Regions from separate parts of the Rhodovulum sp. MB263 genome, predicted to be linked through region 4. Evidence: riboswitches for the same ligand, from Rfam matches in the RefSeq annotation. Region 4 holds a riboswitch; each other region holds the start of a gene.
What was found. Region 4 has a riboswitch for cobalamin ahead of B5V46_RS12500 (cysteine-rich small domain-containing protein). Riboswitches for the same ligand answer to the same signal wherever they lie in the genome.

Region 1 (4,204 bases), 1.3 Mb from region 4:
ATCAGCACCCGCGCCTGTTCGCCCCCAGACAGCTCGGTCGCGCAGCGCGTGGCGAAACCGCCAAGTTCGAGGCGGGCCATCGCGGCGTCAACGGCGGCACGGTCGGCGGGTCCGGGACGCTGGCCCGGCCCCAGATGCGGCGTGCGGCCAAGCGCGACCAGGGTCTCGACGCTGACCGGCCAGGCGATCTCGCGCGTTTGCGGCAGCCAGGCAGCGGTGCGGGCACGCTCGGGCGCGGGGAGGCGCGCGAGGCTCGATGTGCCCTTGTGCGGCAGAAGGCCGAGGGCTGCGCGCATCAATGTGGTCTTGCCCGCGCCATTGGGACCGACAAGGCCCACGCAGTCGCCCGGTGACAGCCGCGCGGTGACATCGTCGACCACAGGGCAGGCGCCGCGCCGGACGGTCAGATGCGAAAGCTCAAGCTCGGTCATGCGCCCGCCTCCGCCCGGGTGCGGTAGATCAGCCGGATGAACAGCGGCGCCCCGATCAGCGCGGTCACGACGCCCAGCTTGAGATCGCGGTCGGGCAGCACCAGCCGCACGCCGATATCGGCGGCCAGCAGAAGGGCCGCGCCGCCCAGCGCCGAGGCCGCCAGCAGCCGCCCGGGCCGGGCGCCCACCAGCGGGCGCAGCAGATGCGGCACGATCAGACCGACAAAGCCGATGGCGCCCGCGACCGCCACCCCCGCGCCCACCGAGGCCGCGACACCCAGGACCAGCGCGAGGCGCATCCGCCCGAGCCGGATGCCCAGCGCCGCCGCCGCATCCTCGCCCAGCGTCAGGGCATCGAGCCCGCGGCCGAGCCCGGCCAGCATCAACCAGCCCAGAAGCGTCAGCGGCAGCGCCAGCCAGACATGGGTGAAGGACCGGTCGGCCAGCGAACCCATCAGCCAGAAGACGATATCGGCCGTGGCGTAAGGATTGGGCGAGAGGTTCAGCACCAGTTGCGTCAGCGCGCCCGCCAGCGCCGAAAGGGCGATGCCCGCGAGGATCAGCGTGAAGGCCCCACCGCGCGGTCCGGCCAGAAGCAGCAGCAGCGAGACGGCGATCAGCGCGCCGGTCAGCGCCGAGGCCGGCAGCGCCAGCACATGCGCCGAGGCGAGCCCCGTTTGCAGCGCCAGCACCGCGCCCAGCGCGGCACTCGACGAGACGCCGATCAGACCGGGCTCGGCCAGCGGGTTGCGCATGTAGCCCTGAAGGGCCGCACCCGAGAGCCCGAGGCTCGCACCCACCAGCACGGCAAGGATCGCGCGTGGCAGCCGGATCTCGCGCATGACCAGCACCGCCGCCTCACCGCGCCCGGCCAGCAGCGCCGAGAGGCTGTCGCCGACCGACAACCCGGCCGGACCGATCAGCAGCGACAGCCCGAAAAGCGCCGCCACCAGCAGCGCAAGCGCCCAGAAGAGCCCCTGCCCCCTCATGCGCGCGCTCCGTCCTGGTCGGCCGGTCTTGTCTCCGGATCGTCCATCGCCCTGCCCTTCCCTGCCCTTGCGGGCGGTCCGGGGCGCGGCGGGATCGGGCCAGCTCCCCGGACGGTGATCTGTCTCACCGCTGCGGGCTGGCCGCTCCGGGGCGCGCCCCGCGCCCGGAAAGGGTGATCGTCGCTCCGGCAGGTCTCCTGGCTTGCGGGTCCTTGCTTGGCTGGCCTTCCCGGGCCCTGGCCCAGTGGCATCTGTCAGCCGCGCTCTCCGCCTACAGTTGCGGGGGCAGCCGCGGAGTTGCCCCTGAGAGGGCGCACCGCGTTCCCTTTTATCCGGCCTTCCCGGCCGGAACCGAAGTCGCTCCTGCCTAGCCCATCGGCGCGCATTGTCAAAGCCCTTTGAGCGGGCTCAGCCCTCGCCCGCCAGCCCCTTCAGGATCGGACAATCGGGACGCTGATCGCCCGCACAGGCCGAGACCAGCTCGGCCAAGGTGGCGCGCATCGCCTGCAACTCGGCGATCTTGGCCTCGATCTGCGCCAGATGGACGCGGGCGATCTGCTTCACATTGGCGCTGGCGCGCTCCTTGTCGGTGTAAAGCGCCAGAAGCGCCCGGCATTCCTCGATCGAGAAGCCGAGCGACCGGGCCCGGCCCAGAAAGGTCAGGTTGTGCCGGTCGGTTTCCGAGAAATGCCGGTAGCCATTGTCGCCCCGGGCCGGACGGATCAGACCGATCTCCTCGTAATAGCGGATGGTCTTGGCCGGCAGCCCGGTGACCTTCGAGATGTCGCCGATATTCATGACCCGGCCTCCAGCGGGCCGAGCCCGCGCAGCCGAAGCGCGTTCGACAGCACGAAGAGGCTCGAGCAGGCCATCGCGCCCGCGGCCAGCATCGGCGACAGGAGAAGGCCGTTCAGCGGATAGAGCACGCCTGCCGCCACCGGGATCAGCGCGACGTTATAGGCGAAGGCCCAGAACAGGTTCTGGCGGATATTGGCCAGAGTCCGGCGGCTGACATGGAGCGCATTGACCACGCCCTGCGGATCGCCCGACATCAGCACCACGTCGCCCGCCTCGATGGCGACATCGGTGCCGGTGCCGATGGCAAGCCCCACATCGGCCGCGGCCAGTGCGGGCGCGTCATTCAGCCCGTCGCCGACGAAGGCGACCGGGCCCTCGGCGCGAAGCCCCTCCAGCGCCTCGACCTTGCCGCCGGGCAGAACGCCCGCCACGACATGGTCGATGCCAAGCTCGGCCGCGACGGCGCGCGCGGTCGGCTCGGTATCGCCGGTGATCAGCGCGGTCGCGACCCCCATCCGGTGGAGCCCCGCGATCGCCGCGCGCGCCGAGGGCTTGATCGGGTCGGCCAGCGCCAGCACGCCCGCCGCCCCTCCGTCGATGGCCACGAAAACGGGCGTCGCCCCCGTGGCGGCCAGCGTCGCGGCCTCGGCCTCGAGGGGCCCGAGCGCGATGCCCTCGCGCGCCATCAGCCGTTCGGCGCCCACCAGGACGTCACGGCCGCCGATCCGTCCCCGGACGCCGAAACCGGGCAACGCCTCGACCCCTTCGGCCTCGGGATGATCTGGCGCGGCGGCCAGGATGGCGCGGGCAAGCGGATGCTCCGAGCGGGCCTCGAGCGCGGCGGCAGCGGCCAGGACATCGTCCCTTTCAAAGCCGTCGGCCAGCCGGATACCGGTCAGTTCGGGATGGCCCTCGGTCAGGGTGCCGGTCTTGTCGAAGGCGACCGTCGCGACGCCCGACAGGCTTTGCAGCGCATCGCCCTTGCGGAAGAGAACCCCCATTTCGGCAGCGCGGCCCGTGCCCACCATCACCGAGGTCGGCGTGGCCAGCCCCATGGCGCAGGGACAGGCGACGATCAGCACCGAGACGCCCGCGACCAGCGCAAGCCCCAGCGCCGGGTCGGGACCGACAATCAGCCAGAGCGCCACGGTCAGCGCCGCGACGACGAGGACGGCGGGAACGAAGATGCCGGTGATCCGGTCGGCCAGCGCCTGCACCGGCAGCTTGGCGCCCTGCGCCGTCTCGACCATCGCCACGATCTGGGCCAGCGCGGTATCGCGGCCGACCCGGGTGGCGCGGAATCTCAGCGCGGAGGCGCCATTGACGGTGCCGCCCGTGACTGCGTCGCCGGGCGCCTTGTCGACCGGCATCGGCTCGCCGGTCAGCATCGATTCGTCGACCGGGCCCTGGCCCTCGACGATCTCGCCATCGGTCGGGATGCGCTCGCCGGGCCGGATCTCGATCAGATCGCCGGGCGCGAGTTGCTCGACGGGCCGTTCCTCGAGGCCATTTTCGGTCACCACCCGGGCGCTGCGCGGCTGCAGGCCCAGAAGATGCCGGATCGCCTCGCCGGTGCGGCCGCGGGCGCGGGCCTCGAGGCTGCGGCCGATCAGGATCAGGGTGACGATGACCGCGGCGGCCTCGAAATAGATATGCGCCGTGCCTTCGGGCAGCAGGCCGGGGGCGAAGGTTGCAAGGGTCGAATAGGCCCAGGCGGCGGCGGTGCCGAGCGCGACCAGAGCATTCATGTCGGGCGCGCCCTTCAGCAGGAGCGGCACGCCCTTGACGAAGAAGGCGCGGCCGGGACCGGCGAGGATCGCGGTGGTCAGCAGGAAGGAGACGATGCGCAGACCGGTCTCGGAGACGATCCCGGCGAGCGCCTCGCGGGCACCGGGCGCCACATGTCCGCCCATTTCCAGCAGCACGACCGGCAGCGCCAGAAGTCCCGCGGTCCAGGCCCGGCGGGCAAGCCCACGGGCCTCGGCG
Region 2 (4,204 bases), 360 kb from region 4:
GCCGCTCGAGCCCCGGCCCCCGGGTCACGCCCATATGCATCTCGTAGCCGGTGACGCTTGTGCCGCTGATCGCATCCTCGGCCGCGATCTCGACCAGCCGCTTCTCGCCGCCGATCTCGGTCTCGATATCCAGAAGCCCCAGCCCCTCGGTCTCGCCCGGCGGGCCCTCGATGCCGTCGGGGTCGCGCACCTTCCGGCCCAGCATCTGGAACCCGGCGCAGATGCCCACGACCCGCCCGCCCCGGCGCAGATGGCCGAGGATGTCGATGTCCCAGCCATTGGCGCGGATCGAGTCGAGCGCGGGCCGGGTGGTCTTCGAGCCCGGCAGCAGTACCAGATCGGCCTCGGCGGGGATCGGCTCGCCCGGGCGGACCCAGCGGAGATCGACGCCCGGCTCGGCCGACAGCGGATCGAGATCGTCGAAATTGGCCATCCGCGCGATATGGGGCACCGCGATCACCAGTCCGGTACCGCCGCCCGAGGCCGGCCGCTCGAGCGCCAGCGCATCCTCGGCCGGAAGCCGCGCGGCGCCCTCGAACCAGTGGGCGACGCCCAGGAAGGGCCAGCCGGTGCGTTCGGTGATCGTCGCGCAGGCCGGTTCGTAAAGCGAGAAATAGCCGCGGAACTTGTTGACCAGATAGCCCGCGATGCGGGCGCGTTCGGCCGCCGTATGCAGGCACCACGAGCCCACCACGGCCGCCATCGCGCCGCCCCGGTCATTGTCGGTGACGAGGATCACCGGCAGATCGGCGGCCTCGGCAAAGCGCATGTTGGCGATGTCGCTCTTGCGCAGATAGGTCTCGGTGCCCGCGCCCGCGCCCTCGACCAGCACCAGATCGGCCCCGGCCGCGACGCGGTTGAAACTGTCCATGACCGCGGGCAGGAGCTTGGGCTTGAGCTTGTGGTAATGCCGCGCGGGCCAGTTGCCCAGCGGACGGCCCCGCAGCACCACCTGCGAGCCGACCATGGCCTGCGGCTTCAGCAGCACCGGGTTCATGTGGATCGAGGGGGGCAGCCCCGCGGCCTGCGCCTGAAGCGCCTGGGCGCGGCCGATCTCGCCCCTGGGGGCGGTGCCGTCGGGGCCGGGAGGCAGGTCGCTGTCGGCGGCGACGGCGGCATTGTTCGACATGTTCTGCGCCTTGAAGGGCGCGACCTTCAGGCCGCGCCGCGCATAGGCGCGGGCGAGCCCTGCGACCAGGAGGCTCTTGCCGACATCCGAACTCGTGCCCTGCAGCATCAGGGCCTTCGCGCGGCGCGGCGGCACCGGGTCGAGCATCGGTACCGAGATTTCGGGCATCGGCGGGGCCGCATCGCCGGGGGGCAGGTCGGGATAGCGGCTCCGGGTCCGGTCAAGGGTCATGGCGGCTCCTGCGACTTTCGGCAGGGGGTGTCGGACGGGGCCCTGCGGATGTCAAGCGCGGCTCAGAACTCGACGCCCGGCTGGCCCTTTATGCCCGAGCGGAACGGGTGCTTGACCAGCGTCATCTCGGTCACCAGATCGGCCGCCTCGATCACCTCTTCGGGGGCGTTGCGCCCGGTCAGGACGACATGCGACAGCGGCGGCTTCTCGGCCTGCAGGAAGGCCACCACCTCGGCCGGGTCGAGATAGCCGTAGCGCAGCGCGATGTTGATCTCGTCGAGCAGTACCATGCGGATTTCGGGGTCGCGGATCAGCTCCCTGGCCTTTTCCCAGCCCTTTTCGGCCGCGGCGATGTCGCGGGCGCGGTCCTGGGTTTCCCAGGTGAAGCCCTCGCCCATGGCATGGAACTGGCAGAGATCGCCGAAATGCGAGGTCAGAAGCCGCCGCTCGCCGGTATCCCAGGCGCCCTTGACGAACTGGACCACGGCACAGGGCATCTGATGGGCGATGCAGCGCAGGATCATCCCGAAGCCCGAGGAGGACTTGCCCTTGCCGGTGCCGGTATGCACCAGGATCAGCCCCTTCTCGCCGGATTTCCCGGCCATGATCTTGTCGCGCGCGGCCTTCTTCTTGGCCATCTTGCTGGCATGGCGGGCGTCGTCGGCTGCGGTATTGGTGGGGGCGGTATCGGTGGCGGCGGCGGTCTCGTCGGTCATGGGGGCTCCTTGCGCGTGTCGGGGACAGCTTAGCGGGCGGGGCCGCCGCGTCAAACCCGGGCCGCGCGGCGGTTGTGCCGATTGACAAGTCCCGAGCTGCTTGCAATGACGGATGCGTGACCGGTTCGCCCGGGCCCGAGGGTCCGGACGTGAAAAGGGAACGCGGTGCGCCCGTCCGAAGGGACGGGCAATTCCGCGGCTGCCCCCGCAACTGTAAGCGGCGAGCACGGCTGAGAACGCCACTGGGGAGGCCCCCGGGAAGGCCAGCCAAGCTGAGACCCGCAAGCCAGGAGACCTGCCGGCCGCCCGTTTCCCCGCAAGGGAGGCGGTTTCCACCGGACGCCGGGGTGCGCGTCTGGCCCGGTTCGGCCGCAGCCCGGCCGCTCCGAGCCTCTCATCCCGTTCGTCCTTTCTCCCGCGGCCTGTCCGGCCGCTCATGTTGAAAGGCAACGACCTTGATCTTCCACGGCAATCTCGTAACCGCCGCGCTGGCACTGACCCTCGTTCCCGGGGTCGCGGCGGCGCATTTCCAGCTGGCCTATACCGAGCAAAGCCTCATCGACGCGCCCGGCGACGTGCCGGTCAAGCTGATCTTCTGGCATCCGCAGGAAAGCGGGCCGGTCATGGATATGGGCGAGCCGCTGGAATTCTACGCCATCCATCGCGGCGAGCGGATCGACCTCAAGCCGACGCTCAGCCAGACCGTCTTTCGCGGTCCGCTGAACGAGGCTGTGGCATGGGATGGCAGCCTGCCGGTCAAGCGGATGGGCGATTACGTCCTGGTGACGGTGCCCGCGCCCTATTACGAGGACTCCGAGGATATCTACATCCAGCAGATCACCAAGACCTACGTCAACCGCGGCCAGATGCCCACCGACTGGGACGGCCCGCAGGGGCTCAAGGCCGAGATCCTGCCGCTGGTCAAACCCTATAACGTGATCGCGGGCTCGACCTTCACCGGGCGGGTGCTGTCCGAGGGCGCTCCGGTCGCGGGTGCCGAGATCGAGATCGAATACATGGCGGCCGAGCCCGACATGGCGACGGGCGCGCCCAAGCCCGCGACGGCGGGGCCGTTGCCGGGCGGCGCGGTTGTCGCGGTGACGGACGAGAACGGCTATTTCACCTTCGGCGTGCCGAAGGCGGGCTATTGGGGCTTTGCCGCGCTGGGGGTCGGGCCCGATACCGAACATGAGGGCAAGGAACTCAGCCAGGATGCGGTCCTCTGGATCCGCGCCTTCGATCTGAAATAGGGGCGGGGCCATGCATATCGTGGACGGGGCGCTGGCGGCGCCCGTGGTGATCGGCGGTGCGGTGCTGGCGGCCGGAGGCGTCGCCCGCGGGTTGCGCGATCTGACGCTCGAGAAGATCCCCGCCGCCGGGATGCTCTCGGCCAGCTTCTTCGTGGCCTCGCTGATCCATGTGCCGATCGGCCCGTCCTCGGTGCACCTGATCCTGAACGGTCTGGCCGGGCTGGTGCTCGGCTGGGCCGCCTTTCCCGCGCTGTTCGTGGGGCTTCTGCTCCAGGCGGTCTTCTTCGGTTTCGGCGGGCTGACGGTGCTGGGGGTCAATACCCTGAACATCGCGCTGCCCGCGGTGATCGTGCATTACCTCTGCCGGCGCGGGATCGCGTCCGGCAGTCCGCGGACCGCCGCGATCTGGGGCGGTATCGGCGGCGCGCTGGCCATCGCGCTGACCGCCGCGCTTGTCGGTGTCGCCCTCGCGCTCAGCGGTGCGGCCTTTCTTCCGGCGGCCAAGCTGGTCTTTCTCGCCCATGTTCCGGTGATGGCGATCGAGGGCCTGCTGAGTGCCGCAGCCGTCTATCTGGCCATCCAGGTCAAGCCCGATCTCTTTCTCAGCCTGCAAGGACCCGCCCGATGATCCGCCCGATTTTCCTGACCCTGGCGCTTGTTCTGGCGCCCATGCCCGCGCTCGCGCACAAGGTGATCGCCGCCGCCTATCCCAGCGGGGCCCTGATCGAGGGCGAGGTCGGCTTTTCCAATGGCGACATGGCCGTCGATGCCCCGGTCGGGGTGTTCGATCCCGAGGGCAACCGCCTCGGCGAGACGATGACCGATGCCGACGGTCTGTTCACCTTCCGCCCGACGCGCGCCGTGGCCCATGTCTTCCG
Region 3 (4,204 bases), on a different replicon from region 4:
GCGCCAGGTAACTGAACGCGCCCTCGCAGGTGACCAGCCAGCGCTGCGCCTCGGGAATGGTCGCGATCTCGGCCTTCAGCGGCTCGAGCGTGGCGCGCAGCGCGTCCTTGTAAGCGGTGGCATTCCGGACATAGGTCGCGGCATTGGCGGGGTCGTGCTCGGCAAAGGCGTCGAGGATATTGTCGACATAGACAAGCGCCGTCTCGAGCCCCATCCAGGCATGCGGGTTCGGCTTGCCCCGATAGGCGCCCTCGGCGATCGGGATCGGGTCGATGCCCTCGCTCAGCGTGACCGAGGGCACGTCGCCGAGATGGTCCAGGAACTGCTGGAACCACAGCTCGAGATTCAGGCCGTTCGACAGGATCAGGTCGGCATCCTGCGCCCGGAGGATGTCGCGCGGCGTCGGCTCATAGCCGTGGATCTCGGCCCCCGGCTTGGTGATCGAGACCACATCGGCCGCATCGCCTGCCACATGCCGGGCCATGTCGGCCAGGACCGTGAAGGTCGTCACCACCTTCATCCGGTCTGCATCCGCAAGTGCGGCGCCCGCCATCAGCCCGGCCGTAGCCGCCACCCCGATCAGGCCTGTCATCTTCAGGCTCATGGACCGTCCTTTCCAGGGTTCGGGCAATCGCCCTGCACGGGCCGCCCAGTTGCAAGAGAGTCGCAGATACAGATAGCAGCCCCATGGCTTGTTGCAAGTTATTTGCAATTGCAGCCCGCAACCGGAGGCCTGCCACCCCCTGCCTGCCTTCCCGGCCGCCCGGGTCCGGCGGCCCTGCCTGTCGTCAAGCCGGATGACCTTGCCACGCGTTCATGCTATGGCATCGCTTCAGCCCGACCGGCCCGCTCCGGTGTCGGGCACAGGACATCACCGACGGAGCGGACGCCCCATGACCAAAGCCAGCCCCGAGTCCTTGCTCGACATCTGTCGGCGGCACGGTCTTCGCATCACCGGGCAACGCCGGGTCATCCTCGAGGTGCTGGATGCGGCCGGGGATCATCCCGATGTCGAAGAGCTGCATCGCAGGGTCGCCGCCATCGAGCCGGGGATCAACATCGCCACCGTCTACCGGACGATGAACAAGCTTGCCGAGAAGGGGCTGATCGAACGCCACATGTTCGAGGACGGACGCCTGCGCTACGAACCGGCCCCCGAACAGCATCACGACCATTTCATCAATCTCGAGACCGGCGAGGTGGTCGAATTCAGATCCGACGAGATCGAGCGGCTGCAGGAAGAGATCGCCCGCAAGCACGGTTTCGAGATCGTCAGCCACAAGCTGGAACTCTATGTCAGGCCGCGCAAACCGCGCTGACCGGGCCGGGTCAGGTGCGGAACCTGCAGCGCCCTCATCATTGTCATGAAAACTTCTGAAAGCCCGGCGCATTGACAGTCGCGCGCCGCTCTCGCATCTCTGGCGCGGTTCAGGTGCCGGATCGATGTCCGGTGAAAAGGGAATCCGGGACGGCCCGTCGGCCGGAGCCGGAACTGCCCCCGCAACTGTAGGCGGACAGCCTGCCCGACAATGCCACTGGCCGCGCGCGCCGGGAAGGCCGGGCAAGGCGCTCATCCGCGAGTCAGGAAACCTGCCTGGACCGATCACCTGTTCCGGCCGCGTGGGGCGTGCCGGGAGCGGCCTTCCGCAAAGGTGACACCGCCGCTCCGCGACGCCGGTCGCGGGGTTTCGTTTCCAGTTCCGGCGCGCGCCGAGCGCGGGCCGTTCGAAAGGCATGTCACGATGACGACCGAAGATACCTCCTCCCTCCGCCCTGCGCTTCCTCGGGCAGATCATGTCGGCTCGCTGTTGCGCCCGCAGGCGATTGCCGGGGCCAGGATGCAGGGCCTGAAAGGCGCCGAGCTCTGCGCCGTCGAGGACCGCGAGATCCCCGACATGGTTGCGATGCAGAAGGCCGCCGGTCTCAAGGTCTTCACCGATGGCGAGGCCCGCCGCCAGTTCTGGCATTACGATTTCATGGGGATGCTGACCGGGCTGGACATGAAGCCCTCGACCCGCAGCCTGCCGTTTCAGACAAAGCACAAGACCCCGCCCATCGAGGCGCATCTGACCGGGCCGCTGGATTTCCCCGCCGATCACCCGATGCTGCGGCATTTCACCTATGTCAGGGATCTGGTGGCGCCGGGCGAGGGCATCGCCAAGATCTCGATCCCGGGGCCCTCGGCCTGCCATTACCGGATGGTTCCCGAGAATATCGAGCACAAGCCCTATCTGGATCAGGAGCTGATGTTCCATGACATCGCCGCGACCTACCGCAAGGCGGTCAGGGCCTTCTACGATGTCGGTTGCCGCTATCTGCAGCTCGACGACATCTTCTTCGCCTATCTCGGCGACGAGACCCAGCGCGAGGAGCGCCGCGCCATGGGCCAGGATCCCGACGCGCTGATCCGCAAATATGCCTGGATGCTGGAAGAGGCGATCAAGGATCGCCCGGCCGACATGGTGATCGGGATGCATATGTGCCGCGGCAATTTCCGCTCCTCGCATGTGGCCGAGGGCGGCTATCACGTCGCGGCCGACGCGATCTTCAACGGCACCTCGGTCGATATCTACCTGATGGAATACGACACCGGGCGGGCCGGCGGGCTCGAGCCGCTGGCCGCGCTGCCGAAGGGCCGCAAGCGGGTCATGCCCGGCTTCATCACCACCAAGACCGGCAAGCTGGAATCGCTGGACTGGATCAGGGCGAAATATGACGAGGTGTCGAAATATGTCGATATCGGCCAGCTCGGCGTCGCACCCCAATGCGGTTTCGCCTCGACCGAGCATGGCAACGAGATCACCGAGGACGACCAGAAGCGCAAGCTGGAATTGGTCGTGAAGAGCGCCGAGGCGATCTGGGGCGAAACCTGACGCAAAGGGGACGGGGCGGGGCGCCCGGAACGGAGGCAGGCCCGTCTTGTCTCCTGCGGGCGCCCTTTCGCCGGGATCTGCCGCAGAGGGTCCCGACCGGCCGGGGATGCGCCGCTCTCCGGCCGGGCGCCAGACCTCCAAGGCAGACGCCGACAAGGCCTGGATTCGGAAGGCCGTCGCTCCGCCCGGCGCCTGGATCGCGAACAGGCCCCTCGCGCCGAGAACATGCGCCGATGCCACCTTTCGCGACATGTCTCCGATGTCTTTCCGCCCCTCCCCCGGTGTCGCCCGGCGGCCGGGTCCGGGGCGCGGGGCCTGCGCCCATTCGCCCGGCGGTGCGGCTTACCGTCCGTCGCCGATCAGCCCCAGACGCTGCGGATCGGTCACGGTGACATGGCGCCGGCGGCTGGCCACGATGCCCGCCTTTTCCCAGGCGCTCAGCAGGCGGCTGACGCTGTGCAGCGTCGTGCCGGTCATGTCCGAGATGTCCTGCCGCGTCACCGGAAAGGCGATCTCGATCCCCGCCTCCACCTCGCGGCCCGACTGCGCGATCAGCCGCAACAGCGCCCCCGCCACGCGCTGCTGCACCTGTTGCGTGGCCATCTCGATCAGCCGCGCATTCATCTCGCCGACGCGGGTGCCGACGGTCCTGTAGCCCTCTTCGGCGAAGCCGTCATAGCGGGCCGTGAAACCGTCCCAGAGGCTCATCGGCCAGGACAGCGTCAGACAGTCCCGCGCGCAGATCGCCGTGGCGGGATAGCTCTCGCGCCGGAGCGCCCGGGCAATCCCGAAAAGCTGCCCCGACGGGATATGGAGCGCGGTCACCGCCGTGCCTTCGGCGGTGATGCGCATGACCCGGATCACGCCGTCCAGAAGCAGATGGAAACGCTCTGCCGGGTGGCCCTCGCGGAACACGGCCGCGCCCTCGTCAAAACGCCGGGCGGTGGCCAGATCGAGGATCTCGCGGATCTGTCCCCGGTCGAGCCGCCGGAACGGGCCGACATCCTGCAACAGGCTTTCATCCAGTTTTGCGACCATGAACCGGCCCCGAATTTGTCGAAACGCAATGAGGTCTGGCCCGCGACAGCGCAAAAGGGAAGGCATGAAAACGCATATGACGGCGAAAGGAGGCTTCCCCTGCGACATCTGCTGTCCCCCCTGTTGCGGCAGCCCCATCGCCCGTGCCGCATCGGCGCTCTCCCGGAAGGGGACAAGGCCCGGCCGCGGCGACATTGCGGGGCGGCCTTTCGTACCCGGGAACGGGCCGGATGCCCCGGAACTCGACGAGAGGCTGCCCACTCGCCGGACGACTGGCGGCGGCACGGGCCCCG
Region 4 (4,204 bases):
TGCGCGTGGGGGATTGGCCGGTCTCCGGGCCTTGGTGCCGGGATCGCGCGCGATCAGCTTGCGCAGATGTCCGGTGTCATGGGCGGCACCCGCGATCGCGTGGCTGCCCCTTGCAAGCCCATGATCAGCGCCGCAGTCTGCGGATGATCCCACGTAGTCTCCGGTCGCTGAAGCAAGGCGCCCCGGCCTTGCGACGGCATCGGCATTGGCCTGAATTTTCGTCGTCGACCGCCGCGCGGGCGACCGATGCCTAGAGGCTGAGCTGCCCTTCTGGCCGGGTCCATCGCCCTAGACCTTGCAGATCGTGCTGTCGATCAGATCATGTCCGGCGTTGGGATCCTCGGATAAACGGCTGAAAAGACCGTCGCTGACCCCGGAGATCGCCTGTCTTCGGAACCGTGCCTGGTCCGCTCTTCCCTTGCCGAACTCCGCCGGACGACCCCGTCAGAGAGCTGCTCTGCGCGCCAGCCACGATACGGCATCCTCGAACGACCGGTTGTCGATGCGGGGTGGCCGGGAAGGCCTTCCCGCGCCGGAAGCTGGCCCTGGATCTGCGCCCATTGCACCTCCGCCAAGGCGCGTCTGCCCGGGATCGTCTTCGGTCTCGGTTCTGGAACAGAGCTCGGCCTGCTCCGGGGTGACTCTGACGGCGTGCGTGGTCGTGGCGCTGCCATGACGAACTTGTCCCATACGGCTTCCTTCCAAGCTTGAGAAAGGATCACACCATCAAACCGTGGGATCAAACACCTAGAGGATCTCGTCCTCGTCGAAAAGCTGCCCGGCCGCGACCTCGCTGGCCCAGGCGTCGATCCGGTCCTCGGCGCGGTCGGCGGGGGCGATCGCGGCCAGATGAAAGACCGCATTGCCCTCGTTCACCACCGGCAGGATGGCGCGGCCGACGATGATGCCCGGCTCGGTGGCGCGGATCTCGGCCTCGATCTCGCCGAACGGGTCCGAGACCACCGCCAGCAGATCGCCCGCCGCGACCACGTCGCCTTCCGAGCGGTAGGTACGCAAAAGCCCGCCCTGTGGCGCGCGCAGCCAGTGCGACACCCGGCAGTCGAGCGGCGCGCGCCGCGCCTTCGGCACACCCTTGGCGGGGATCATGCCGCGGTCGAACATCACCCGCAGCACGCCCGAAAGCCCGGCCCGGACCGCGACCTCGTCGAAGCGCAGTCCCTCGCCGCCCTCGTATAGCAGCATCTGGACCCCCATCCGCGCTGCGGTCTCGCGCAGCGAGCCCGGCCGTGCCCCGGAGCTCAGCACCACCGGGGCCGCGAAGACCCGGGCCAGCCGGGCCAGCTCGGGCGCGTCCGGAACCACGCGGATCTGGGGCAGGTTGGTGCGATGCACTGCCGCTGAATGCAGGTCGATGCCGATCTGGCAGCGCCCGACCACCTCCTCGACCAGAAGATGCGCCAGCCGCGCGGCCATCGAGCCGCCCGACGAGCCGGGAAAGCAGCGGTTCAGGTCGCGCCGGTCGGGCAGGTAGCGCGACAGGTTGAGAAAGCCGAAGGCGTTGACGATTGGGATCGCGATCAGCGTGCCGCGCAGCGCGCCGAGCGCGGGCAGGCTCAGAAGCCGGCGCACGATCTCGACCCCGATCACCTCGTCGCCATGCACGCCTGCGGTCACGAACATCGCGGGGCCCGGGCGGCGGCCATGAACGACATGTGCCGAGAGCGTGACCGGGGTGTGGTCGGACAGCACCGAGACCGGCAGATCCACGGTGCGGCGGCTGCCGGGCGGAACGGTTTCCGAGCCGAGCGTGAAGCCCGCCCGCGCCGTCATCTGGTTTCTGTCGGAAAGAAGGTCATGGGCGCAAGGTAGCGCCTTGCCGGGGCCGCTCGCAAGAGCCCCGCGGATTGACAGCGGCCGGCCGGGACCCCATTGATGGGGGGCGTTCTGGTGCTCCCGCGAGGGAGTGAAAAGGGAAGCCGGTGCAAATCCGGCGCTGCCCCCGCAACTGTCAGCGGCGAGCCACCGCCCCGAACCGCCACCGGAACCGGCATCGCCCGGGCCGGGAAGGCGGGCGGACCGGCCGAGACCCGCCAGCCAGGAGACCTGCCAGCGCGCCGAACCGCCCCACGGGTGGCGTGTCCGGTCGTCCGGGCCGGGCGCCATTGCCGGGGCAAGCGGCCGCGATCTGCCTTCGCTTCGCGGGCGGGTGCGGCCTTCATCCCGCCGCTGACCGGCCCGGGGCGGGTCCGTCCGCGGCCGCCGACCGGAAGGAGTTGCGCCATGCAACCCAAGGACCTGACCGATAACGAGGCCTTCAAGGGCTTCACCAACAGCGCCTGTCCGTTCCTGCCCTGCCACAAGGGCGTGGCACGCGAGTTCAACTGCCTGTTCTGCTACTGTCCGCTGATCGCCTATGAATGCCCCGGACCCTATCAGACCTATACCGATGCCAACGGGCTGACCCGGAAGGACTGCTCGGCCTGCACGCTGCCGCATGACGGCTATCTGCAATCCTGGAACTTCATCCAGCGCTGGCTGGAATATCCGCAGCCCTGGTCGGGCCGGCCGCAGACCGACCCGCCGGTCCGGCGCCCGCGCCCGCCGCAGCCGACCGGCGCGGACGAGATCCACCGGCTTCGCCGCGAGGATGGCGCGGCAAAGGACGATCTGGCAAAAGACGACGGGGTAAAAGACGGCGGCGACTGAAGGCGCCGACCGCAGGCTGCGACACCGAAGGTGGGGCGCGTCAGGCCGGGGCGGGCGGGACCGCCAGCACGTCGGCCGTGGCGCTGCGCAGCACCTGACGGGCGACGCTGCCCAGAACCATGGTTTCGAACGCGCCGCGGCTCTGGGTGCCGACAACGATCAGATCGGCCTCGGCCTCGGTCGCGGCGGCGAGGATCTCGGAGGCCGCGCTGCCGCTCCGGTGGCGCACCAGTTCGATCATCGGACCCTGCGGCAGCTCGCGCAGGAACTCGGTCAGGGCGCGGGCCGCCTCGGCCCCGGCCTCGCGCAGATGCGCCTCCCGGTCGTCCTCGCGGGTGGCGTGGATCCGCATCATCGCCGCTTCGGTCGCGTCGAAGACATGCAGCACCGAACTGCGCAGCCGATGGCCGAAGCCCAGCCCGTCCAGGCGCCGGAACGCGCCCTGCGAGCCTTCCGACAGGTCGGTCGCCAGCAGCGCATGGCGATAGGGGCCGACCGGCGGCGCATTGGCCATCAGCACCGGGCAGGCGGCGGCGCGGATCGTGCGCTCGGCCGTGGTGCCGACGAAGACATCGCGCAGGATCTGGCGCCGGTGCGGCCCGATCACCAGCAGGTCGGCCCCAAGCTGGCGCACGGCCTCGATCAGCCCGGCAAAGGGATCGGCCAGCACCACATGCGCCGCGCAGTCGAGCCCGTCATGCTCGCGCAGCGTCGCCGCCTGCTGTTGCAGAAGCCCGGCCGCGGCCTCGCGCTCGGCCTCGACGATCCTGACAGGCTGATCGTCATCGACCACATGCACCAGCCGCAGCGCGGCGCCGGTCTGGCGGGCCAGCAGCGTGGCGCGGCGCAGCGCGCGATCGGACCGTTCCGAGAAATCGGTGCCCACCAGTATGGTTTTCATGCCTGCCTCCCTCCCTTCGGGCAGCCCCCCGCCGCCTGCTGCCGATGGCGCTGCGTCAAATCTGATCGGGGGCGTTCATCTTTCCGCAGAAGTACTTATGTGAGCCCAGATCATTTTGAAAGGCGTGCCCCCGACGATGACCCTCTTGCCGCACCGGACCCCGCATCCCGACACGACCATTCCTGTCGCCTTCATCGCCACGGGCCCGGATCGGGCCCTTCCGGAACGGAGGGTATCGTGATGGAGACGTTGCTGCATTCGCAGTTCGGCGAGATCGCGACGCTTCTGGTGCTGGCGGCGGCCATCGGGTTCGCGGGGCTGCTGCTGCGCCAGCCGCTGATCGTGAGCTTCATCGCCGTCGGGCTGGTCGCGGGGCCCTCGGCGCTCGACATCGTGCGTTCGTCGGACCAGATCGACCTTCTGTCGCAGCTCGGGATCGCGGTGCTGCTGTTCCTCGTGGGCATCAAGCTTGACGTCAAGCTGATCCGCTCGCTCGGGGCGGTGTCGCTTCTGACCGGGCTGGGGCAGGTGGCCTTCACCTCGGTCTTCGGCTACCTGATCGGGCTGGGGCTGGGGCTTGGCCATGTCACCAGCCTTTACGTCGCCGTGGCGCTGACCTTCTCCTCGACCATCATC

Region 1: another riboswitch for cobalamin. It lies ahead of B5V46_RS06465 (iron ABC transporter permease); the one in region 4 lies ahead of B5V46_RS12500 (cysteine-rich small domain-containing protein).
Region 2: another riboswitch for cobalamin. It lies ahead of B5V46_RS10820 (DUF4198 domain-containing protein); the one in region 4 lies ahead of B5V46_RS12500 (cysteine-rich small domain-containing protein).
Region 3: another riboswitch for cobalamin. It lies ahead of B5V46_RS18265 (5-methyltetrahydropteroyltriglutamate--homocysteine S-methyltransferase); the one in region 4 lies ahead of B5V46_RS12500 (cysteine-rich small domain-containing protein).

The regions. Positions count from the first base shown of each region.
Region 1 covers NZ_CP020384.1:1,345,787-1,349,990, reverse strand. Annotated here, with positions in the region: gene B5V46_RS06470 (ABC transporter ATP-binding protein) at 1-431, opposite strand, end outside; gene B5V46_RS06465 (iron ABC transporter permease) at 428-1,420, opposite strand; cobalamin riboswitch at 1,590-1,791, opposite strand; gene cueR (Cu(I)-responsive transcriptional regulator) at 1,829-2,218, opposite strand; gene B5V46_RS06455 (heavy metal translocating P-type ATPase) at 2,215-4,204, opposite strand, start outside.
Region 2 covers NZ_CP020384.1:2,317,102-2,321,305, reverse strand. Annotated here, with positions in the region: gene B5V46_RS10830 (cobyric acid synthase) at 1-1,276, opposite strand, end outside; gene cobO (cob(I)yrinic acid a,c-diamide adenosyltransferase) at 1,423-2,076, opposite strand; cobalamin riboswitch at 2,181-2,394, shown strand; gene B5V46_RS10820 (DUF4198 domain-containing protein) at 2,532-3,326, shown strand; gene cbiM (cobalt transporter CbiM) at 3,337-3,954, shown strand; gene B5V46_RS10810 (hypothetical protein) at 3,951-4,204, shown strand, end outside.
Region 3 covers NZ_CP020385.1:22,844-27,047, reverse strand. Annotated here, with positions in the region: gene B5V46_RS18275 (metal ABC transporter substrate-binding protein) at 1-604, opposite strand, end outside; gene B5V46_RS18270 (Fur family transcriptional regulator) at 894-1,319, shown strand; cobalamin riboswitch at 1,414-1,613, shown strand; gene B5V46_RS18265 (5-methyltetrahydropteroyltriglutamate--homocysteine S-methyltransferase) at 1,743-2,873, shown strand; gene B5V46_RS18260 (Crp/Fnr family transcriptional regulator) at 3,216-3,911, opposite strand.
Region 4 covers NZ_CP020384.1:2,679,504-2,683,707, reverse strand. Annotated here, with positions in the region: gene B5V46_RS12505 (succinylglutamate desuccinylase/aspartoacylase family protein) at 748-1,791, opposite strand; cobalamin riboswitch at 1,890-2,087, shown strand; gene B5V46_RS12500 (cysteine-rich small domain-containing protein) at 2,242-2,667, shown strand; gene B5V46_RS12495 (universal stress protein) at 2,708-3,568, opposite strand; gene B5V46_RS12490 (cation:proton antiporter) at 3,809-4,204, shown strand, end outside.